3 regions of the Congregibacter litoralis KT71 genome follow, and region 1 is predicted to be linked to each of the others. Evidence: predicted binding sites of a transcription regulator. Region 1 holds the regulator's gene; each other region holds the start of a gene.
What was found. Region 1 encodes sigma-54, which starts transcription at its own class of promoters, with help from an activator protein. Its sites were predicted from a motif close to TGGCACANNNNTTGCNNT; they were not measured.

Region 1 (7,808 bases):
GCAATGACGGTGAGGAGCTGAAGTCTTTCAATATCAAAGATGGCCTGGGAATCAAACTCCTTCAGGGCGCAGGCGTCGAAGTCGCCATTATCACCGGACGGCAGTCCCATATCGTTGACCGCCGCGCAAGAGAACTGGGCATAGAAACCATTATTCAGGGACGCGAGGACAAGCTCTCAGCTCTAAAAGAGTTATCTGAAGCGCGGAGACTGAAGCTCAGCGAGTGCGCCTACATGGGAGACGATCTTCCCGACCTCGGGGCGGTGCGGGCCGCAGGCCTGGGCCTGACGGTCGCCGATGCCAGCGACGCCCTCCTCAAGGCGGCCGACTGGCAGTCAAAACAACCGGGGGGGCATGGCGCGGTTCGCGAGGCCTGCGAAACACTCCTCAGCGCCCGCGGCCAGCTCCATGCCGCCGAAGCCGCCTTCGAATGACCGCTACCAAGGGGCGTCGTCGGGTCCGAAAACGACTGTCCATTCCCCTACTCCTGTCGGCGGCGCTGCTGGTGTACACCACCCTTTCGCCCTCGCCGACGCTCATCAAAGAAAGTGTGGCCCCCATGGTCCCTGCGCGTGTGCCCGAGAGTTATGCCACGCAGGTTGCCGTTGATGACTTCGATGTCCATGGCGTCCGTCAGGGCAGCACCGAAGCGTTGAATCTGCGACGCTTTCCCGGTGAGGGCATCGTCGAACTCGATGAACCCAAACGGCACAACTACAGCACCGACGGCGAGTGGGTGGCTAACGCCCGGGAGGGGCAGCTGCGCGAGGAGACTGAAGTCCTGGTGCTGAACGGCGACGTGCGGCTCCAATACGACGTAGAGAACGTGCAATTTCTCACGGAACGCATGATCATCAACATGCCCAAACAGGCCGCGCGAAGCACCGCCAGTGTGCGCATCTGGCAGGGTGACAACGAAACCGTGGCAGACCAGATCTACATCAACCTAAGGGCCCAGGTCGCGTCTCTCAGCGGCGCTGTCAGGACGGTCTATGTCCCCCAAAGCTGACGTAAAAGTCGAATCCTCGACCGCCCGGCAGGGGTACGCCGTGCTGCTGCGCAGGCTCTGCGCTATCCTGGCGCGCTGTGCCATGATCATCGGCGCCTTGGGCTCTTACCCTGCGTTGGCGCTCCCCGAAGATCGTTTGCAGTCCATTGAAATCACCGCTGCCCGCGCCGTGCGGGATGAGCGCGCGGGGTTCACCGTGTACAGCGGCGACGTGGTCATGAAGCAGGGCAGCCTGCACATCCGTGCGGACAAGATCACGATATTTCACGACAGTGAGGCCGCCGATCGCATCATCGCTGTCGGTGAGCCCGCGACCCTGCGCCAGCAGCCGGAGATCGACAAGGGGTTCGTCACCGCAAGCGCCGGCCGCATTGTGTACGAGAAGTCCCGCGAGTGGGTGCAACTGCGAGAAGCCGCGGTCATCGAGCAGGACGGCGCCGTGGTGAGCGGCGATTCCATCGACTACTTCATGGCCGAGCAGCGCGTCCGCGCCGACGCGGCCCCGGAAGATGCCAGTGGACGGGTGCAGGTCATTATCCCCGCCGCGGTCATCGAAGCGGAGACCCGCGACGGTGACGACAACTCTGGCGATAAAAAGGACAGCAACGATAAGAACAGCGAAGCACCGGCAAGCGAGCCCGGGCCGGGCGAGAGTGGGCAGAATCCCCGGGGAGGCGTCGATGGCGACCCTGACAGCCCGTAGTCTTGCAAAAGCCTACCGTGGCCGGGCCGTCGTCAAGGACGTGAGTATTGAGGTACAGAGCGCCCAGGTCGTGGGACTCCTGGGCCCCAATGGTGCGGGAAAAACCACCTGCTTCTACATGATCGTGGGCATCGTGGCCTCGGACGGCGGTGACATTCTGATTGACGATGAAAGTATTACCGCCCTGCCCATGCACGAGCGGGCCCGCCGCGGTATCGGTTACCTGCCTCAGGAAGCCTCCATCTTCCGCCGCATGAGCGTTGGCGACAATATCCTCTCTATTCTGGAAACCCGCAAAGACCTGAGCCGTGCGGAGCGCCGGACGCGCCGCGACGAGCTCCTTGAGGAGTTTCATGTCGGCCATCTCCGGGACAGCCTTGGTCAGGCACTTTCCGGCGGCGAACGCCGTCGCGTAGAGATTGCCCGGGCTCTGGCCATGGAGCCCAAGTTCATTCTCCTGGATGAACCCTTTGCCGGCGTGGACCCCATCTCTGTGGGCGACATCAAGAACATCATCCGCCACCTCCAGACCCGGGGCATCGGTGTTCTGATTACGGACCACAATGTGCGGGAAACACTGGATATCTGCGAAACCGCATTTATTGTGGGCGAGGGCCACATCATTGCCCAGGGCAGCCCTCAGGACGTTCTAGAAAACGCCAAGGTGCGCAAGACCTATCTCGGCGAGAATTTTCGCCTCTAGCTGCCCGGTGCGCTATGCCGCTGGGCGTTACCCATCCGGCTACCCTCCACTGCCCTCCACTGCCCTCCACTGCCCTCCACTGCCCTCCACTGCCCTCCACTGCCCTCAAGCAATCTGCACTATTCTTCCACCACGTTTCATTATTTTTCATTACCATAATGCAATAAGCGAGCCAAGGCGTTGCACGGACCTCGGTGCAGGCCTACACTCAGGTCTATTGGACAGCAATGCACTGTCTCACCGTGGGGATGCGCGCGGGCCCGAATCGGGTCAGAGCGCGCGTAAGAGCGCACCCAGATGGCACAAGACCATCGGTGCGTAGCGCAATAGGGCAGGACTGACGCGCTATGAAGCAGGGACTACATCTCAAGCTCGGTCACCAGCTGACGATGACACCGCAGTTGCAGCAGGCTATTCGGCTGTTGCAACTGAGCACCCTCGATTTACAGCAGGAAATCGAACAGGCGCTGCAGGAAAACCCCATGCTCGAGGTGGAAGAGGAGCAAGCCGATACCCCGGAAAAACCCGACCGCGAAGACTCCGGCAATCACGAAGGCCCCATGGACAACCCTGAACGGAGCGCCAACGTCGACGAAGCCTCCGCCGAGGGAGAATTCGAGGCGAACATGCCCGAAGACCTGCCCGTGGATACGCAGTGGGAGGACATCCTTCCCTCGAGCGCACCTCCCCCATCCGAAGGTGCCGGTGAGGACTTTGACTTCGACAGCCGCAACCGGGGCAGCGAGAGTCTGCAGGATCACTTGCGGTGGCAGCTCAATCTCACCCGCCTGTCCGACAGTGACCGCATCGTGGCCCTGGCCATCATCGATGCCACGGATGCCAACGGCAGGTTCAATAGCAGCGTCGAAGATCTTCTTGAACTTTTCCCGCCGGAACTTGAGATCGAAAAAGAGGAGGTCACCGCCGTCCTCCACGCCCTCCAGCAGTTTGAGCCCGTGGGAGTGTTCGCCCGGGACCTGCAGGAATGCCTGCAGTTGCAGCTCAAACAGCTCGATCCCCAGACACCCTGGCTGGATCAGGCAAAGATTTTGATCAACCGTCACATCAATCAACTGAGCAGCGGCGACTACGCACAGATCATGCGCCGTATGAAACTTTCGGAAGATGATCTTCGCGGCGTCCTGACTCTCGTGCGCTCCCTGGACCCTCTGCCCGGCAAGCAGTTTGGGGACGACGATACGGAGTACATCGTTCCCGATGTCTATGTCAGCCGCAAGGAGGGCCGCTGGGTGGTAGAGCTGAACCCCGACACCGCGCCGCGACTGCGGATCAACGACTACTACGCCGGCATGATCAAGCGCGCCGACAACAGCGCTGATAACAGCTACCTTCGGGACAATCTTCAGGAGGCCAAATGGTTTCTGAAAAGTCTCCAGAGTCGAAACGAAACCATGATGAAGGTGTCTACAGAAATAGTGAGGCGCCAGCGGAACTTCCTGGAGTACGGGGAAGAGGCCATGAAGCCCCTGGTATTGCACGACATCGCGGAGGCCGTGGAAATGCATGAATCGACCATATCCCGTGTAACGACGCGTAAATATATGCACACGCCGCGGGGCATCTTTGAACTCAAATACTTTTTTTCCAGTCATGTGGCCACCACCAGTGGTGGCGCCTGCTCCTCCACGGCCATTCGTGCTCTCATCCGAAAACTCGTGGCCGCGGAAAATCCCCGCAAACCGCTCTCCGACAGCAAGCTTGCGGAACTACTCGAGGGTCAGGGCATTCAGGTCGCCCGGCGGACCATCGCCAAGTACCGGGATAGCCTCACCATTCCACCGTCCAACGAGCGCAAGCGGCTTGTATAAACATGGCGGTAGCCCCTGCGCGCTGCGGCGTGACGCTCGCCAAGCCGTATAAAGATCGATTCAAGGAAAGATCCAACGACAGAAAGACAAGAACGTTGCAAAACACCCAGCGGAAAGAAAGAAAAAGGAGAAGCGCATGCAAATAGTAATCAGCGGACACCACGTCGAAGTCACCGATGCCCTGCGGGAGTACGTAGAAGCAAAGTTCGAACGTTTGCAGCGGCACTACAGTCAGATCAGCAAGTCCGAGGTGACACTCATCGTGGAGAAAATGGTACAGACAGCAGAGGCCACGGTGCATATCGCCGGCAAGGATCTGTTTGCCTCCGCTGACTCGGAAGATATGTATGCCGCCATTGATGCCCTTGTGGACAAGCTTGATCGACAGCTGATCAAGCACAAGGAAAAGAACCGACCCCACTAAACGCCAGGGAGCTTTTTGAATTACCCATGTCAGCAATCCCGACCATGAGCCCGGAAACACCCCACGCCGCCAACAGCGTCAGCGATCTGCTCACGCCGGCACGCAGCCTGTGCCGCATACCCGGGGGCAGCAAGAAGCACCTCTTTGACCTGGTTGCGGAGGTACTGGGGAGTGACCGGGATGAGTTCCACCCGGATGAGCTGGTCGCCGGCATGCTGGCACGGGAAAAACTGGGAAGCACCGCTCTGGGCAATGGCATCGCGATACCTCACTGCCGTCTCAGGGACTGTGAGACGCCCTGCGGCGTGCTCCTGACCCTGTCCAGCGGTGCGGACTTTGATGCGCCGGATGATGAAGATGTGGATCTTCTCTTTGCCCTGGTGGTACCCAGCGAGGCGACCCAGGAGCATTTAAACCTTCTCGCAGATCTGGCGCGGCTTTTCTCCCAGGCGGACTTCCGGGAGGCCCTTCGCCACTGCGGCAGCAACGAAGAGCTGTTTAACACGGCGACAAACTGGACCGCAGGCAGCGCCTAGTGGACCTGATCATCATCAGTGGTCGTTCGGGATCCGGGAAGAGTACCGCCCTGCACCAGCTGGAGGACGAGGGTTTTTACGCCATCGACAACCTCCCCGCTTCCCTCCTCCCCGCCCTTGTGCGGGAGACGGGACCGGGCCTCCCGGAACAGTTTCGGGGCATTGCCGTGTGCATTGACGCGCGCAACGCTTTTCGTGACCTTCAGGGCTTTAATGCTGCCCTGGCCTCCCTGCCGGAGTCGGTGCAGCCGCGGATTCTTTATCTGGACGCCGATGAAGCCACCCTGATCAAGCGTTTCAGCGAGACCCGGCGACGCCACCCCCTGACCAACCAGAAACTACCGTTGGCCGAGGCCATACGCTATGAAAGTGAACTTCTGGAACCTTTGGCCGCGCAGGCAACCCTCACCCTCGATACCCGGACCATGACCATCTATGAGCTTCGGGATGCCATCCGCCAGAGACTGGTGGGCTCCGAAGCAGAGGAGATGGCCATCCTCTTTCAGTCCTTTGGTTTCAAGCGGGGCGTACCCGGCGATGCGGACCTGATTTTTGATCTACGACTGCTTCCAAACCCTCACTGGTCAACCGAGCTGCGCCGGAAAACCGGCGAAGATCCTGACGTTGTCGCCTACCTTGAGGACCACGATATTACCGGGCAGCTGTTTCAGGATATTGCGGGTTTTATCGAACGCTGGGTGCCCGCCTACCAGAAGAGCAGTCGCAGCTACCTCACCGTCGCTCTGGGCTGCACAGGCGGCCAGCATCGCTCGGTGTATATGGCCAGGCGCCTTTATAACCATTTTCAGGGCCAACTCGCGCAACTTCAGCTTCGCCATCGGGAGCTCCAGTAGGCAGCGCCATGATCGAGAGCGAGCTCAATATCATCAATAAGCTGGGGCTTCACGCCCGCGCCGCTGCCAAATTTGTCAGCTGTGCCAGCCGCTTTGGAAGCAGGATTCAGGTCGGTAAGGGTGGAGAGTGGGTGGACGGCAAGAGCATCATGTCCGTGATGATGCTGGCCGCGGGCCAGGGCAGCACCCTGGCCCTCCGCGTCGATGGTGACGATGAGGCCGCGGCCACGGAGGCGATACATGCCCTTGTGAACGACTACTTCGGCGAAGGCGAATGAACACCCTGCAGGAAGATCAGAAGCGCTCCCGGGATAGCGTTTCCCGGGCTTTGGAGAGCGGCACCCTGGCCGATGTTCGCCGGCTCATTCGAGTCATGGAACCCGGCGAGGTCGCCCATATCCTCGAATCCTCACCGCCGCGGTACCGCCATGTGCTCTGGCAGCTGCTGGAGGGTTCCCAGGAAGCCGAGGTGCTCAACGAGCTGGGAGAAGAGCTCAAACTCGATTTTCTCCAGAGCATGGGACCGGATCAGGTCGCCCAGATAACGGAAGAGCTGGACGACGACGACGTCGCGGATATTCTGCAGCAGCTCCCCGAGGCCTTCACCCAGCAGGTGCTGGATGAGATGGATGAGCAGGACCGCTCCCGTCTCGAGCGGGTGATGGTTTACGACGAGGACACCGCCGGTGGCCTCATGAACACCGACACCATTTCCATTCGCGCGGATGTGACCCTTGACGTGGTCCTGCGTTTTCTCCGGCGCCACGAAGAAATACCGGAGATGACGGATACGCTCATCGTGGTCAGTCGCGACGATCATTACATCGGACTCCTGCCCGTGCGCACGCTCCTGGTATCCGACCCCGGCTGCTCCGTGCGGGAACTCATGCTCACCAAGCGCAAACCCCTCCACACGGACATGCCCGACAGCGAGGTGGCGCGGCTGTTTGAGCGCAACGACTGGGTCTCTGCCCCCGTGGTCGATGGCGACGGTCTCGTTGTGGGGCGAATCACCATTGACGATGTGGTGGATGTTATCCGCGAAGATGGTGACCACTCCTTCATGTCCATGGCGGGCCTGGATGAGGATGACGACACCTTCGCACCGGCCATTAAAACCGCGAGGCGTCGGGCGCTGTGGCTGGGTATTAATCTTCTGACAGCGTTTATTGCGTCCTCCGTGATTAATATGTTCCAGGGCACCATCGAAAAGGTTGTTGCCCTGGCCGTGCTTATGCCCATCGTCGCGTCCATGGGCGGTATAGCCGGCACGCAGACGCTGACGGTACTCGTGCGCGCCCTCGCCGTAGGACAGATCAATCGCAGCAACGCCCGCTGGCTGATCAGCCGGGAGTTTGCCTCCGCCGCCCTCAATGGTGTCCTCTGGGCACTGGTGGTCGCCGTGGCCGCCGCCCTCTGGTTTGATGACAACACCCTGGGCCTGGTCATCGCCCTCGCCATCGTCATCAATCTGATCACCGCAGGTATCACGGGCGCCGTGCTACCTCTGCTATTGCAGCGCCTGAACATCGACCCCGCCCTGGCCGGAGGTGTGGTCCTCACGACGGTCACGGATGTTGTAGGCTTTATGTCCTTTCTGGGTCTGGCCACGGTGTTTTATGCCTAAACCGAAACGCGGCAAGAAAAAACCCGTAGACGATTTCGGGATCGCGACCGACGAAGAGTTTGACGGTCCCAGTAAATCCGCCATGAAGCGGGAAATGACCGCGCGCCAGGAGTTGGGAGAGGC
Region 2 (7,808 bases), 200 kb from region 1:
CGCAGCGCATGTTTGGCTTGTCGCAGGACCTGAACGTTTCGAGAGCGTCGCTAAGCCCCCGCGTTTTAGCATTGTTAATTCCGCGCCCTCTGCGGCCTCAGGACCACCTGATCGCTCAATGACATCCCTTTTAGGTTGTTTCAATTTTTTTCGACAGTTAATGCGGCGATATCCGCTCTGCTTTGGGATCGTGGGCTGCGGGGTTCGCTACGCCATGACTTTGCACTGCTTTCAGACTCCAGGATTGCTGGCTTGAAGCTGGAAACCCGAACCCGGCCGAAGCGTCCTACCATAGGGCTAACCACGCCTGAATGCTGGAGGTGTTAGCTTAAAGTCCGAGCTGCGAGTGACGCGGAGCGACCACTACCCTCTAACGCAACTTTAAAAGACACCAAAATCGGCACAGCGAGTAAGGCGCCTATGCCGCCCCATAGAAAGAAGCAAACGAGGAGCGAAAAAAACACAATCAAGGGATTTAGGGTAAGACTCCTCCCAACGGCATAAGGCGTTACGATATAACCCTCAAACGTCGTGAGAACGAGAAAGGCTAACGGCGCCGTCAGTATCGGAAACTCGAGAGGCTGGGATATGAGTGACACAGCGAGTAGCACAAGGGTGGTTATTGCAGCGCCAATATACGGCATATAATTTAGGAGCGCCGCGACGACTCCCCACAAAACGGGATTCGGCAGTCCGATGAAGTAAGACAGAGCAGCCACTGCAAATCCAAGGCAACTGTTGATCAGCGTAATCATCAACAGATAACGACCAATAGCGCTTTCGATTGCCTGAGCGACCTGGACTGCTCCGCGACGTTCAGCGAAGCCGGGAAGCAATGCAATGGCATTGCGAAACAGCCTGTCACCCCAGCCGAGGATAAAAAACAACATAACAAGCGTTGCCACAGAATAAGCAAAGCCCTCGCTTGTTTTCATCATTACACTCTGCTCGACCACGCTTTCCGAGTTGACAAAGATTTCTGTTTTGCCCTTCGCACTGCCGTTGCTTAGATCCGTGATCACCGCTCTAGTCTCGCGCATGTCCTCCAGGGGGCCACGCACTTCCGAAGCCTGACGCTGCAGGGCTCTCAAGGCATTCGGCGCCTCTTTCAACCATTCTTTTGCAGGCTCGCCAAGGGAATACAACCCAGATACGAGAAGCACTGTAATGATGCTAACGATTAAGGCTGCCGTGAGAGGTGCCGGCACTCCGGCCGTTGCGTGCACTGAGCGCACGATAGGGCGGAGCGCGAGACTTGCCAACACCGCCAATGCAAGGGGAATGAAAACGCTCTCGCCAACCACCAAGGCGCCTAGCACGGCTAGCAAGGCGAGCACTCGCAAAGGAAGTATTAAAGCTTCCAGAGCGTTTGTACTCGCACTCTGCGAATCATCTATTCTGAGCATTGAGCTGCCCTCGTCAGACGCGTCTAGAAGCGCTGCTTCCGAGGACACGCCCGCTTTGTCAGCAATTTCAATATCAGGCCGGCGATTGGTTTCTGCGACGCTCATGGAAAATCAAGATCCTTTTGGGTTTCGGCCTTTTTGGCTGGTTTGGGTGGTGTTCAGCGCCATCGCGAAGCACTAACTCATCAAAGCGCCAATGTCTCTATGCAGACTTTGTGCCATTCTGCGACTGCAGCGGTTTGGGAGGCGCACTGTCACCGAAGAAAGCATTGACCGGAAAAAATTGCCTCGCAGTTTGCAAGACTTGCATCAGTCGGTAGAAAACGTCGGATCACTTGAGCTGACGGAGAGGCACTCCAATCTTGCGTGACCTTCCGGGCTGGATGGACCGACGCTTGATCGATTACTGCCGTTCCGTGGGTGACACGACACTAATCGCCATAAACTAAGGGGGCAGACGCGCTCCAGAGCGCCTTACGCCCTGCTCCCCCAGCTCCCTATTTTATCGTCGGGTCAATATTGAGCACCTCCTATTGGTCACCTGGATTAAGCGTCGCCCAACTAAACGGAATCACCCTCGATTAACTCGTTCTCCGTGGCGCACCACTGCGGCAGGGTAGTGAATTCTGTAATCCCTTGCGTCTGGTAAACCTTTCTGCGTCCACTTCCTTTGTGACTCTTTCAAGATTTTGCAAAAAGATCGCCAGCAGCGAACCAGCGAGTCATTCGCGTGTGCTGGCGCATCGCGATGCCAAACTCGGTCATTTCGATCCAGTGCGAGGCAAAGACAGGGTGTGGAAATGCCTGATCTAAAGCGCGTATCTCCTGTTCGGTGAAGAGACCATGGGGCCGCCATAATGGAGGTGGCACGTATTTCGCTAGTTACTATCTCCTGTTACTGTAATTTCTCGAGGTCTAACCACAGAGATGAACAATCCCAGTGAGACAGCCCGAAGCACAAACCGAACGGAACCATCAGACGACCTGCGATCAGTTGCATCAGATGTAGCGACAATTTGGTTAATAGGAAAAAGTGGTGCGGGTAAGTCATCGCTGATACAGAAACTGACCATGAGTTCATCCGCCGAGCTAGGGACCGGAGTTCGGCCTTGCACACTACGGACCGCGCGATACGACGTGCCAGAGTCATCGCCCTTGTTACGTTTCTTGGACACACGCGGGATTGGAGAGGCGGGCTTCGACGCTGATGTCGAGCTACGAACGCTCAGCAGCCTGAGCCACGCGGTGATCATCGTCGTTAATCTTAGTGATGCGATGCAGCAGCCCGTTGCTGACATCCTGGGTGCATTACGAAAAATTGAGCGTCGATCTCTGAACAGAAAGGTTTGTGTGATTTATACCCACTCGGATGAAATTGACGATGACCGCACTCGTTTAAGGCTTTTTCGTTCATCGCAAGAAATGATCAGTAAGGCTTGGGGAGAGGAGGTGGCTCACTGCTTGGTGAACCTTGCGGATCCCCATGACCGCACATCACCAGGCAGCGATTCGCTGGACAAATTACTGCAGAGCTTCGTGCCTTGGGCTGGTGCCGTTTTTGAGGAAACGCGCTTTCGCCAACGCGAAAAACACGCTTTCGATCAGATTCGCGATAAAATTCAAGGCTATGCGACTGCGGCGGCTGCAAGCGACACCCTTCCGATCGCGGGCTTGGTCGCTGTTCCTACAATTCAGGGAAAGATGATGCACTGGGTAGTAGGTCAGTGCAATATGGCTTGGAGCCAGCGCCTTTTTGCTGAGTTCCTCGCGATGCTCGGCGGGGCGTTTGCCATGAAGTACGCTCTCCACTTGGGAGAGCGTCAGTTAATAAAAGCGATACCGGGATGGGGTCAGACGGTCGGGACCGCGGTTGCAGCAACCACTACATATGCCAGCACTTTTGCCCTCGGGCGCAGCCTCTTTTACTATCTCTTTGCCAAGCTACATCAACGCGAAGTTGATACTCACCATCTAAAGGCCATGTACCGCGAGGCGCTCATGAACAAGGGCTTGAATTCATCGCGACGGCCGAGCACTTCGTCGGTATGAAGACCCCTTTTGGCTCATTGTTCGCGCTCAGATCCCGTTTCTACTGGTACTCCGCCGCCGTGCTGGGACTTGCGATACCCGTTTTGACACTGTCGTGCGTAGGCGTGTACTTCCTTTGGCGCGAGGGTTGGCTACTGTGGTTTTTCTTCGGCATTGCATTGACTGCCATCCCGCTCATTGTTATGAGTCCCAAACCAAACAAGCCCGTCGAAACCGACGAGGACACTACGGCACCCCAATACCTGGAGATCAAGCGAGAATGGTCGGACTTTGATAAGAGCGTATGGAAAGAGGCCCTCTTGTCTCTCGAAACACGAATCAATCAGATTTCGAGTTATCAGGATCTAGAGCAAGCCGCGTTGGAACAATGGAAATTGGTAGCGTCGCGCTATTCGGATGACGACCCTCTTTTAAGTTTTACGCTTCCCGAGGCCCTTTTGGTTACAGAGGTTCTAAGCAGGGAGTATCGGCGACTTGTCCTGCTGCATTTTCCCGTCGCGCGGCAGCTGACCCTCGGTAAAGCGCGCCATATCTACAACTCCGGTACTCGCTGGTACGGGCGATACGAAGGGGCCTACAAAATCTGGCGAGTTCTGCGCGCAGGCCTCAATCCAATTGGTAGCGTTGCTAGCGAGGTGCGAGGCCACGCAATGGACGCTTTCCTTGGTGATCTATCCCTCTCGGCACGGAACGGCTTATTACGAGTTCTTTTTGAAGAGGTAACGCAGGTAGCTATCGACCTCTACTCCGGTCGCTTGCGGATATCCGATGAAGAGCTGCAGCATCACATAAAGGGGACTAGCAGGCCTGTCCTGGATCCGGTCTTGCCGCCTCCCAGAGTGATACTCGTCGGACAGGTTAATGCGGGTAAATCGACGCTCACCAACGCTTTGAAAAATACCTACGTCTCAGAAGTAGACGCCTTGCCCTGCAAAACAGCACCCACCGCTTTCCTCTGTGAACTGCCCAATGGGACCGAGATCGAACTCATAGACTCGATGGGATTGGATGGATCAGAGCAAGCGTTGCAACTCAATCTGCAAACAGCTGTCAACGCTGACCTTGTGATAATTGTGTCGGCTGCAAATCAGCCAAATAAAGAGCCTGAGTATCGCTTCACTAAAGCATGGAGGGCTTACTTTGAACAGCGGATGGATCGTACAAAGCCCGAGGTTGTGCTCGTCACCACGCACAATGACAGGCTGAGTCCGTCGACGGAGTGGCAACCACCCTATAACTTAGACACTTGTCCATCGGCTAAAGCAAAGGCGATGCGTGACGCTATTGAGTACCTCCGTGAGGTCGTCGACGCGGGAGCGGCCTGTCGCGCAGTCCCCATTGCCGTCAGTGAAAACATCGAGTTTTACAATATTGATGTCCTATCTGGCCTACTGGCTGAGTCAGCCCAAAGGGCTCGCGGCATTCAGCTCAATCGCCTGCGCACTCAAGCTGCTCAAACTGCATTTTCAACCACAGGTTCACTAAAGAGCGCCCTTCGCGCCGGTCGATGGTTAGGTAAGCCGGTGGTCGCGCGTTACGGACAGCGCTGGAGGCAGTGGAAACAATCGCGCTCCTGAAAGTTCGCTTCTGTGATTGGTAAATATTACTGAGCCTATAGTCTTTTTTTCTCGTTTTTTGACCTAATGCGGCGGTACGAACAAAAATTCGCAGCGCGCTGAAACATTTTAGATCTTGCATGCCACTGGCCGACTGGCTTGACAAGCCTTTGCGAATTTTTGAGTTTGGCATGGCACGCTCTGTGCTTACTACTTGTTGAGAGACCAGATTCTAGGCACACAAGCTGGTGAAATAGGTCTCGACCTTCAATCCCAACAAAGGAGACGATGATGAAGAATTTTACGCGCTCAGCGATTTACTCAGGACTTATTCGAGGAGTTGCTACGGCAGGTATTCTCGTCACGGCAGTGACTGCATCTGCAGACGACGACCCTATGGAACGTGCCGGAGACAAAATCGGTGAAGCTTACGAGGAGTCCGCTGAGTCAGTTAAGCACTGGGCAGATGAGACCGGTGAAGCAGTCGAAGAGGGTGCTGACGCCGTAGGAGACAAAGCCCGAGATATCAAAGATGGCGTTGCGGACATGGCAGACGACGCTGAAGACAAGATTGGTGACGCCGGTGATGACATCGCTGACGCCACAGAGGACGCTGTCGATGAAGCTGCCGACGCAGCCGACGATAGTTCCGATGCTATTGCGGATGCCGCCGACGATGCTCGCGAAGAAATCGAGGAAGCGGCAGACAGCACTTTGTAATTGCAGTTCGTCCTTATTATCTCGGTACGAGAAAAAGCAGTGCGAAGGCACTGCTTTTTTTTTCCAGCTTACGCTATGAGTAAGCTTAAAAGAAATGCTGTCGCGCCAACCACAAATCCCCCTGCTATCACAATTACGATACTGATGAGCAGAACAAAGGCCCCGGAAAGACGAGCATTCGCTGTGCTGGCGACTCGCGTCGCTGACAAATGACGTTCCAGTATGGCCACATTTTTTTCGTTTGCTTTCCAGACAAAATCAAATAAGTCGCCGACGAGGGGGATGACACCAATGAGGGTCTCAACGAAGACGTTAAGAAGCATTCGCGTTAGCTGTAGAAAAGAAGCCCCAAGTTGCGCCGCTCGATAGACTATAAATAAAGATATAATAGCCGAGACCCCATCACCCACGATGGGCACTAGACCAAGCAAACCATCAAAACCAATACGATACCCGCCGGGCAGTGTAATCGCACTATCGAGTTTTGTGGCCAGTTTTCGAAGTCTCTGTACTTCTCTCTTCTGTCGCGCAGGGCCATGGCGGGATTGGATATTCACGGTTCGTATTTCAGTGCTCATACTGGGCGTCTCGGTTTTTTTTAAGGTTTACAAGTTAAGCTTTTGCATTGGACCTGTTTTTGTATTAGCCAGCTGCAAAGTCAGTGCCAAGACGACAGGCTCGCCATTTTCGGACGCTCTGGCAATATCAACCGCTAAGGCGGGATATTGGTGAGAAGCATTCTGTGATTCTTCGCACAAAACCGCCGACGGAGGTATAGGCTTGCTGTTTCATCGATGTTGAGCTCAGGCGCCGCGTTGAGGGGGGGGGAGGGGGAGAGGTATAGCGATCTCCCGTTGCACTTTGTGCATAGCTTTGATTTCCCGTTCTGATTTGCCGATACCGCGCTACCTGATCATGCGCTTTACACTCGCACAGGAAGTTTTTTCAAAGTCATGCCTGAGGGTGGCTACTATAATGTCATCGGAGCGGTAAGTGGCTGGGGTAGCGGCCAATGCCGGTGCTGTTCGAACAAACGACGAGCGCTCCTTACACGCGGCGTTGCCGCGGAATGGCGACCGTATCGATTAGCCTGATTTAAATCGCGAAAGGGAAGCCAGCGGCCCCGCATCCACATGTTCGAGGATACGTTTTAGGGCGGCGACGTTGTTTTTATCCTCGGTGCTCTCTAGGGCGTCGAGGAGCACCGCGCGAATCTCGTCGGCCTCGACGCGCTCCATTTCCCATCCCGGGTACAGACGCTCGCGCATGTCAGCGCTTCGCTCCAGTTCGACAACGTCGTGGTGCCGTGAGTCACCATGGAGGCTCGTGATCAGATCCTGTATTTCCTTGGGCGGTCCTTCCACCCATTGGAAGAAGACGCCGTTGCCGAAGGCCAGCATCCCCGTGACCCTTCGGGCGGCATTGCGACGTTGAGAGAACTCAATAATGCGGTCGACCTCGTCGTCCCCAACCCCTTCCGATGCTCGGCTGCAGTACACGAAGGTCTCGAGGGCCGTCGCAGCGTCCCCCAGGTCCGCGTCGAGGGGAAAGCCAGGTTCGTCGAACATACAGCTTGCTCTCTTTACTTTTTACTTTGGGGGGAGGGCCAGAACAGCCGCTTGAGATTCCCAGAATAGCGCATTTATCGGAATGATGTTCGCAACGCGTGGTTTGTCCTTGGGTATCGCCCCATAGCGCCGTCTTTTACCCTAGGTCTTGAACATGCCCCTCATTACTCGTCTGCTGCTGCGAGTAGCGTTTGAAGGTCCGAAGCGGGCATTGGCCGCGCCAGCAAAAACCCTTGTAGCTTATCCAGTTCAAGGCCGATGCAGTTATCTTGTTGTGCTGCAGTCTCAATGCCTTCGGCCACGATTTCGAAGTTTAACTGGCGCAACATGAGCGCTAAGCCGGCGAGTACCTGCTGCCGCCTACCTCCCGTAGCACTGGGGATCTGCATACTTTTGTCGAGTTTTACAATATCGATGGGGTAGTCCATGAGGTGAGCAATAGACGAAAACCCCATGCCGAAGTCATCCAACGCTATCTTGAAGCCATGCTGGGAGAGCGCGTGTAAAGC
Region 3 (7,808 bases), 1.4 Mb from region 1:
AAGGTAATTCAATCGACGGCGATATGAACGGGTCTTTTAAGCGCGTTGCCGCAGCCCTGGCCAAGGTTGAGACATCTGATCACGAGGACTGGAAAGAAAAGTTTGAGTGGGCTCTTCGTAACGGAGCGACTCCTGCGGGGCGCATCATGTCGAACGCCGGCGCAGAGAAATACAAGCCCAGCACGTCAACCATCAACTGCACGGTTTCGGGACCCATCAGCGATTCCATGGAAGGCATTCTCCAGGCGAACCTGGAGGCCGGTTTGACGCTGAAGGCTGGCTGCGGGATTGGGTACGAGTTTTCTACCCTGCGACCCAGCGGTGCCAACGTGGCGGGAGCCGGGGCCGAAACCAGTGGTCCTCTGTCGTTCATGGAAATCTTTGACGCGACCTGCAAGACCGTTTCCAGTGCGGGGGGGCGACGAGGCGCACAGATGGGCACGTTTGACGTGTCCCACCCGGACGTATTTGAGTTTATTCGTGCTAAACGTACCGACGGCATGCTTCGCCAATTCAATCTTTCGCTGTTGATCACGGATGAGTTCATGGAGGCCGTCAAAGCTGAAGGTGACTGGCCTCTCGTGTTTCCGATCAAGGCAGACAATCTTGAAGATGCCGAAAAGAAAGCAGGTAGTCGCGGAATACTGTGGAAGTACTTCCCGATAACCGATGGCTATCTGTCCAATGAGGTGGGAGAAGTTGCCTGCAAGATTTACAACGTCGTCAAGGCTCGTGAGCTTTGGGACGAGGTGATGTCGCTCACCTACGATTACGCCGAGCCCGGGTTCATTCTCATCGATAAATACAATGTAATGAACAACAACTGGTTCTGCGAAAACATCCGGAGTACAAACCCCTGCGGAGAGCAGGGATTGCCCTATTACGGGTCGTGTCTCCTGGGCAGTGTCAATCTGACTCGCTTCATTGTCTCGCCTTTTACAGACAGGGCAGCCTTTGACTGGGATAAATTCCGCGAGGTTACAGCGATTTTCACCCGCATGATGGATAACGTAGTTGAGATCAATGGGCTACCTCTTCCGGAGCAGGTTGAGGAGATCACCACGAAGCGTCGCCATGGCATTGGCTACCTCGGATTGGGGTCAGCAGTTACGCTGATGGGCATGCGTTATGGATCTGAAGAGGCTGTGGCTTTTACTGATCGCGTTAGTCGTGAGCTTGCCGTAGTAGGCTGGAAAGTTGGCCTTGAGCTGGCGAAGGAGAAGGGCGCGGCCCCAATTCTGGACAAGAATTATGATGTCACCGGAGAGATGCTGAACGCGCGGCCGGAAATGATAGCTGACGGGTTCAAACTGGGTGACAAGGTGTCAGGGCGGGTATTGATGGCTCGATATAGCCGCTACATGCAAACTATCGCCGAGGTAGAGCCCCAGCTCGTGGCAGAGATAGAGCAGCATGGTGCACGGTTCACGCACCACAGCTCCATCGCTCCCACAGGGACCATTGCGTTTTCCTTTGCCAATAACAGTAGCAACGGTATAGAGCCCAGCTTCGCCCATTCGTACATGCGTAACATCATCAAGGCGGGCAAAAAGACCAAGCAGCAGACGGAGGTTCAGTCATTCGAGCTACTGGCCTACCGCCACCTGATTAATCCGGAAGCGGACCCCTATGCGACGGAAGGCCCCAACAAGCTGCCTGACTATTTCATTACCACCAATGATATTTCGCCAAAAGAGCATGTGGATATGCAGGCGGCATCTCAAAAGTGGATCGATTCCAGCATCTCCAAGACGGTCAATGTCCCCACGGAAATTCCCTATGACTCCTTCAAGGACGTATACATGTACGCCTATGAGCGTGGGCTGAAGGGCTGCACAACGTTCCGCTACAACCCCGAGGCATTCAGTGGCGTCCTGGTCAAGAAAGACGATCTCGAGAACACGAAGTACGAGTTCACACTCGAGGACGGATCCACTATTCAGGTGGCCGGCACCGACCAGGTTGAGTACGACGGCGATACGCACTCCGCCTCAAACCTCTTTGATGCCTTGAAAGAGGGTATGTATTCGCGGTTCTAGGATGAACCGCTCGCCCATTGTTTACTCTGCGGGCCGCGGGCCCGCATCGATGAGAGGCCAAAAGCCATGACTGTAAAAATCGACCAGAAGATTACTGGCTGGAGCGTAGTGAAGCCTGGCGAGACTGATGCGCCAAAAGAAGAAGCACAAGTTGTTCAGATGCACGAGAAGATCAAGCGCCCCGAGCATCTCCATGGATCAACCTACAAGCTCAAGGCTCCGAATATAAAGCACGCCCTGTACGTGTCTATTAATGACATTGTGCTCAACGAGGGGACAGAGCACGAAAAACGGGCGCCTTTTGAAATCTTCATCAACTGCCGCGACATGGATAATTATCAGTGGGTGACGGCCCTCACGCTGGTCCTCAGTGCCATCTTTCGTAAAGGCGGTGATGTCACATTTATCATCGACGAACTGGAGCAGGTGTTCGACCCGAAGGGCGGCTACTTCACGGGCGGGCGGTTCGTCCCTTCACTCGTCGCTGAAATCGGGATCATCATCAAGCGTCATATGCGATCTATCGGCCTGATACCCGAAGAAGTCATGGATGAAGGGCAGCTCGCCTATTTGGAAGAGAAGAAAGCCAGGGCAATGGATGCTGATCCGGGGGACACCGGCTACCCAAAAAGCGCCACCCTATGCAAGGCATGCTCTGTAAAAGCAGTGATCATCGACGGTGGCTGCGCCACGTGTTTGAGTTGCGGTGACAGTAAGTGTAGTTAACACCTAGTAACTGGATACTTGTGTAAAGCCATCCACTGAACCATAAAAGCCCCTAAGCCCCAAAACTTAGGGGTTTTTTTGTGCTTGTGCATTAGAGTGTGGGTTTTCACGCTTTTTGGAAATTTATCACCTTAAATGAACCAAAAACTTAACCCGATTCCCTATAAATCAACGGGTTAAGTTTTTAACTTCTGTTTTTAGTCAGGTTTGGGGGAGTTTCCTTCCCGCTGACACAAGAAATCTTGCCTTCATTCGATTGGTCGCTTCCGACTGCAAACACTGCAATTCGAGAAACGACAACTCGCACCTTCGAAAGCGGGTTCTGGCGATGTCTCAAAACACCTCAAGGCGGTCTTTAGCGCCGTCAGAAAGATTTACCTTGCTACGAATAAGAGTATTCCCATTTTGGCGCGAAATTTGCGCTGGCCGAGCCGAGCTAATTTGATAGAGGTCATTTGCCTAAAAAATCTAAGTTCGGCGCCAAGACGCTACCTTACTCGCGGCGTGACTTGTGCTATGCGGCGTAATTTAAACACACTCATCGGTAACAATTACGCACGGGGAGATGTGTCAGAATTCTTTACACTTCCCGGCGATTTGCCGTCGTGTATTGGCTGAACACCTTACGGTACGTGGCTTGGTATAATTATTGCTTCGCTTTGGAAACAAAGTACTCACACCGTGAAAGAGAATTCATATGGCTAATTTAAAGAAGTGTTTTATTGCCGGAGCCTGTGCCGTGGCTTTATCGTTTGGACAAGCCAATGCAGGCATTATCGATTCCGATGATGTGAATGGTTTCGAAACGTTTTTAGATGAAATCACCGGGCTCACATGGCTCGACTTAGATAATTTTTTCGACTCGGCAACGGGTATAAGCGCGTTTACTCCAGCGGAACAGATTGCTGCTGCGGAGGAAGAAGGCTTTACAGTAGCCTCAACCGAAAAGATTGAGGAGCTGCTCGGAAGCCTTCCATTAACGGGCGGTCAATGGTCCACCTACGCCGGTATCATGGGCTTCGGTGACACGCGAGATTTGATTTGGGGTTCCTATGACGATGGCGACGAAAACCCAAACTTAGGATGGGCATATGCTTACTCTTTCGATAATGAGTGGATTTTCTCTCCAAATAGCGGCAACGTAGATCTTATTGCTGCAGGAAACGATCCGGGCTCCCAGGATTTGGGCCTGTGGGCGTTCGCTAGCCTTGGAGACAGAACCTCAGTGCCAGCCCCCGCGACACTCGCACTATTCGGTCTGGGCCTCGCTGGTCTTGGCTGGAAGCGGCGCATTACAGCGTAAGCAAAACACCCGATGCATTAGCCCACTCCGGTGGGCTTTTTATTGCGTGAGATTTGAGAATGCTAATGTCTCAAGGTAGGCGAAAGGGTCATCCCCATACGACTGTTTTCACCTCATAACGGTCATTCGGCGTGTCAATTTTTTTTACATCTGACATTCAGGTTTTATCCAATATGCGCTGCAGCCCTCGCGCCACCTATGTTGGTCTGCTTTTTGCTAAGGCATCATTATTATCGTATTTGTAGATGGAACTGGTGGAATGAAATTAGAGAAATTTGTTTTAGCAATCGTGATGGTAGCGTCTGCAACGGTTGCGAACGCTGGCTTACTAACTGTCGATACCTACGATATGCTGAATGGAGACGTCGGTTCATATTCCTATTGGGATGAAACCTATGACGGCTCTGGAGATGTTGGTGTGAGCCGCTCATCTTTGACTGGTGGAACTGGCGATCTTACGGATGGAATTATTGCTTCAGGCACCTGGAATGCAGTGGAGCCGGGGTCCGGCTTGCCGGGGGCACAATTGGGTGACAACGGTCCCTACGTCGGCTGGGTGAATTACAATCCGTTCATCACGTTTAACTTTGCGCAGACGGTTAATATCACAAGCGCTACAGTTTACGTGGACAATCAAGTTAACCAAGGGGGCGTTGGTGGCCCTGCCTCAGTTGCTTTCGACGGTTTAAGCTTCGCTAACTACATACCCAGAGTTAACGGAACCACCGCTGCTTTGAGCTTCGATTTCGACTTCACTGGTGACAGCCTTGGCGTAGAGTTGGTCAGAAGTAATTCATGGGTTTTTGTAAGTGAAGTGCAGTTCTTCGGCGACATCGTCGAGCAAGAGGATACGCAAGTGCCTGTGCCGACAACTCTAGCCCTCCTCGGGCTCGGCTTAGCTGGACTTGGGTGGAAGCGCCGTAAGCAAGCTTAAACATAGCTCCTGACGGAATGGCCCACTTCGGTGGGCTTTTTATTGCCTGAAATTGGATGGAGTTCGCAAATGTCTCAAAATAGGCGAAAGCGGTCTTTGTGGGTTAGCGGGTAAGCACAGGCAAATCCAATAATCGGCAGAAATCGTCGGTCGGCGAGATTCGTGATCGAGCATGTTCTGCAACTTGCTCTGAGAACCTACGGTTTGACGCAATCACCGTGAGAAATTGGCCTAGACTGCATCTGAGCCTGTAGGGGAAAAGTCCATCTCAACAGAGCGTTAAGCTCTCGCTTTTTGCTATGTGCGCTTATTCCCAACAGAAGAGTGTAGGGATTACCCCCCCAATAATCAGTAAATAGAAGTTTTTCGAATCATCGCGATGAGATTACTGATTTGAGCAAGTAACGTGAGAAATGCGTCTGGTTTGGTTCTCGCGGTAACTTAGTAAACCTGACTAAAAACAGAGCATTAGAGGTTTCGCGACTTTCTTGTAGTTTGAAAACCTACAATACGAACCTTCGCGGTCTTTGGCCGTGTACATCTTGGATGACGCCGTATAGTCGACCCAGCCGCCAGAACCGCTTACTCATGCATGGCAACCGGATTGTCCCTGACGTTTTGATGGATTCAGCCAAGTTTACAGTTGTCACTGACAACAAAGTTACACTTAGCATCTATTATGGAATCTGAAATACACAATATGTTGTTCAAAACCAATAGGTTAATGCCCTCTGGTTGTCACAACTTTACAGTTTCTATAGGTTTATACAAAGTGCTCCTAGGCAGCGACTTTGCCACCACTCTGCGGTTTTTTGTGTACCTTTAATGATTCCCTCAAAAAAAGAGCTCTCCAGAGGAGAGCCCCTCAGGGCATGGCATTGATCAGGGAGATCGTTCCCTCGCGTCGGGGGTCGACACCCCCCTCAAGCTCGCCGTCGTCATGACGGAGAATGACACTGAGGCCGGAGTTTTCTCCTGCCGATTCCTTGACCTGAAACCCAAAGGCTCGCATCGCCGCCAGCATCTCCTGCGATGCTCGGGCACTCTCCACGCGCACGGTGTCGCCGCGGGCAACCACGTTGGGCAGGTTCACGGCCTCCTGGGGCGTCAGTCCCCAGTCGATAACCCCCACCAGGGTTTTCAGCGTGTAGGCGATGATGGAATTGCCGCCGGGAGACCCCGTTGCCATCTCAAATTCACCGTCACCATTGAGCACGATGGTAGGTGACATGGACGAGCGCGGTCGTTTACCGGGCGCGGGATGGTTGGCCACCAGCACACCCGCTTCGTCCCGGGGCTGTTTGGCAAAATCTGTGAGCTGGTTGTTGAGAAACATGCCGCCGGCCATGCGCGTAGACCCAAAGATGCTTTCTACCGTGGCCGTCATGGATACCGCGTTACCCCATTGATCCACGACCACAAAGTGTGTGGTACCGGCGTAATCAATCGTCGTGTCCTTTCCGGGAAGCGCTGCTGTTCGCTTGGGCTCATAGGCCCAGGGGTCGCCGTGGAGCGCCTTTTCAATGGCAACGTCGGAGCTGATCAGCGCGGCGCGCTTTGCCAGATACTCGCGGTTGAGCATGCCGTCGAGAGGGACGGGCACAAAGTCATTGTCGGCCACATAAAAGTCCCGGTCGGCGTAAGCCAGGCGCTGGGCCTCGGTGAACAGGTTCCAGTCGGTCATTTCATCCCCGCTTGGGAAGGACGTTGCTTCGAGCATGCCCAGGGTCATGGCGACGGCGACCCACGATGAGGGCGGCGGAGGCCCGCAGAGCGTACGTCCGCGATAGTCCATGCACAGGGGCTCTACCTTTCGGGCCCGGTAGGCGGCGAGATCGTCCAGGCTCAGGGTCCCGGCGCGGGGCGCGTGATGGGCCGCTGCAACCATCTCCTCTGCGAGAGGGCCCCGATAAAAGTCATCGGGATCCCTGGCAATCATTGCCAGGGTGTCGGCGTACTCGGGGTTTTTGATGCGGTTCCGGAGGGCGCCAGTCTCGTCAAAAAAGTAATGATAGGCGTCCAGCGGTCCCTGATCCTCTGTTGTGGGGATCAGGCGCATGCCGTACTTCTCAAAGAATGAAGCCAGGCGAGGCGACACGGTGAAGCCTTCCAGCGCGAGTGCTCTCGCCGGTTCAAAAAGCCGGTTCCACGGCAGGCGTCCCCGCTCATCGTGAGCCAGGGAGAGGAGGGAGACCATGCCCGGGACGCCAATGGAAAGGCCGCTGTTCTTGGCCTCAAGGTAACCGTAGCGTTTGCCATCCTCCTTCAGGAACATATCGCTGTGGGCGCCCGCCGGTGCTTTTTCCCGTCCGTCGTACACCTCGATGCGCTTATCGGCGGCATGGTAATAGACCATAAAGCCACCGCCGCCAAGACCCGAGCTTTGGGGTTCGACCAGACTGAGAACGGACTCGATGGCGATGGCTGCGTCCACGGCGTTACCACCGGCGCGGAGTATTTCCTCACCGGCGCTCGTGGCGAGGGGGTTGGCGGTAACGACCATCGCGGCGTTTGAGCCTGCCATGGGCTTGCTCGTGCCCTCGGCGCCCGAGGGTGCGGGGGCGCAGCCTCCCGTCAGCGGTGAAAAAAGGGTGATCGCCAGGGGTGCGAAAACGAGAAAGGCGAGGGTCTTTGAGGTCGGAAACATAATAATATCGTCGCTGTGGGTTGTAGCAGCGCCGGAAAATCCAGCGGCAAACGTATGATACAACCTATAATACGCCGCGCTATCCACGTGCTGGCGTGTCAGGCCGTTCTAAACCGTATCAAGTCAGGAGAACAGAATGCGAAGCACCCCATGGCTGCT

Region 2: a site for sigma-54 is predicted at 6,381-6,398, ahead of KT71_RS20225 (DUF4112 domain-containing protein). Genes of this name have one in related genera too.
Region 3: a site for sigma-54 is predicted at 3,404-3,421, ahead of KT71_RS21005 (PEP-CTERM sorting domain-containing protein). Genes of this name have one in related genera too.

Annotation. Positions count from the first base shown of each region.
Region 1 is NZ_CM002299.1:3,329,935-3,337,742, forward strand. Features, by position in the region: gene KT71_RS15175 (KdsC family phosphatase) at 1-434, shown strand, start outside; gene lptC (LPS export ABC transporter periplasmic protein LptC) at 431-1,009, shown strand; gene lptA (lipopolysaccharide transport periplasmic protein LptA) at 993-1,712, shown strand; gene lptB (LPS export ABC transporter ATP-binding protein) at 1,690-2,415, shown strand; gene KT71_RS15195 (RNA polymerase factor sigma-54) at 2,763-4,244, shown strand; gene hpf (ribosome hibernation-promoting factor, HPF/YfiA family) at 4,381-4,668, shown strand; gene KT71_RS15205 (PTS sugar transporter subunit IIA) at 4,695-5,204, shown strand; gene rapZ (RNase adapter RapZ) at 5,204-6,058, shown strand; gene KT71_RS15215 (HPr family phosphocarrier protein) at 6,067-6,336, shown strand; gene mgtE (magnesium transporter) at 6,333-7,685, shown strand; gene yjgA (ribosome biogenesis factor YjgA) at 7,678-7,808, shown strand, end outside.
Region 2 is NZ_CM002299.1:3,526,260-3,534,067, reverse strand. Features, by position in the region: gene KT71_RS15995 (AI-2E family transporter) at 324-1,511, opposite strand; gene KT71_RS15990 (GTPase domain-containing protein) at 2,334-3,455, shown strand; gene KT71_RS15985 (GTPase family protein) at 3,452-5,032, shown strand; gene KT71_RS15980 (hypothetical protein) at 5,300-5,731, shown strand; gene KT71_RS20225 (DUF4112 domain-containing protein) at 5,800-6,309, opposite strand; gene KT71_RS15970 (BLUF domain-containing protein) at 6,817-7,299, opposite strand; gene KT71_RS15965 (two-component system response regulator) at 7,464-7,808, opposite strand, start outside.
Region 3 is NZ_CM002299.1:421,412-429,219, forward strand. Features, by position in the region: gene KT71_RS01985 (adenosylcobalamin-dependent ribonucleoside-diphosphate reductase) at 1-2,039, shown strand, start outside; gene KT71_RS01990 (TSCPD domain-containing protein) at 2,106-2,765, shown strand; gene KT71_RS21005 (PEP-CTERM sorting domain-containing protein) at 3,463-4,068, shown strand; gene KT71_RS19585 (PEP-CTERM sorting domain-containing protein) at 4,328-5,002, shown strand; gene ggt (gamma-glutamyltransferase) at 5,868-7,649, opposite strand; gene KT71_RS02010 (efflux RND transporter periplasmic adaptor subunit) at 7,786-7,808, shown strand, end outside.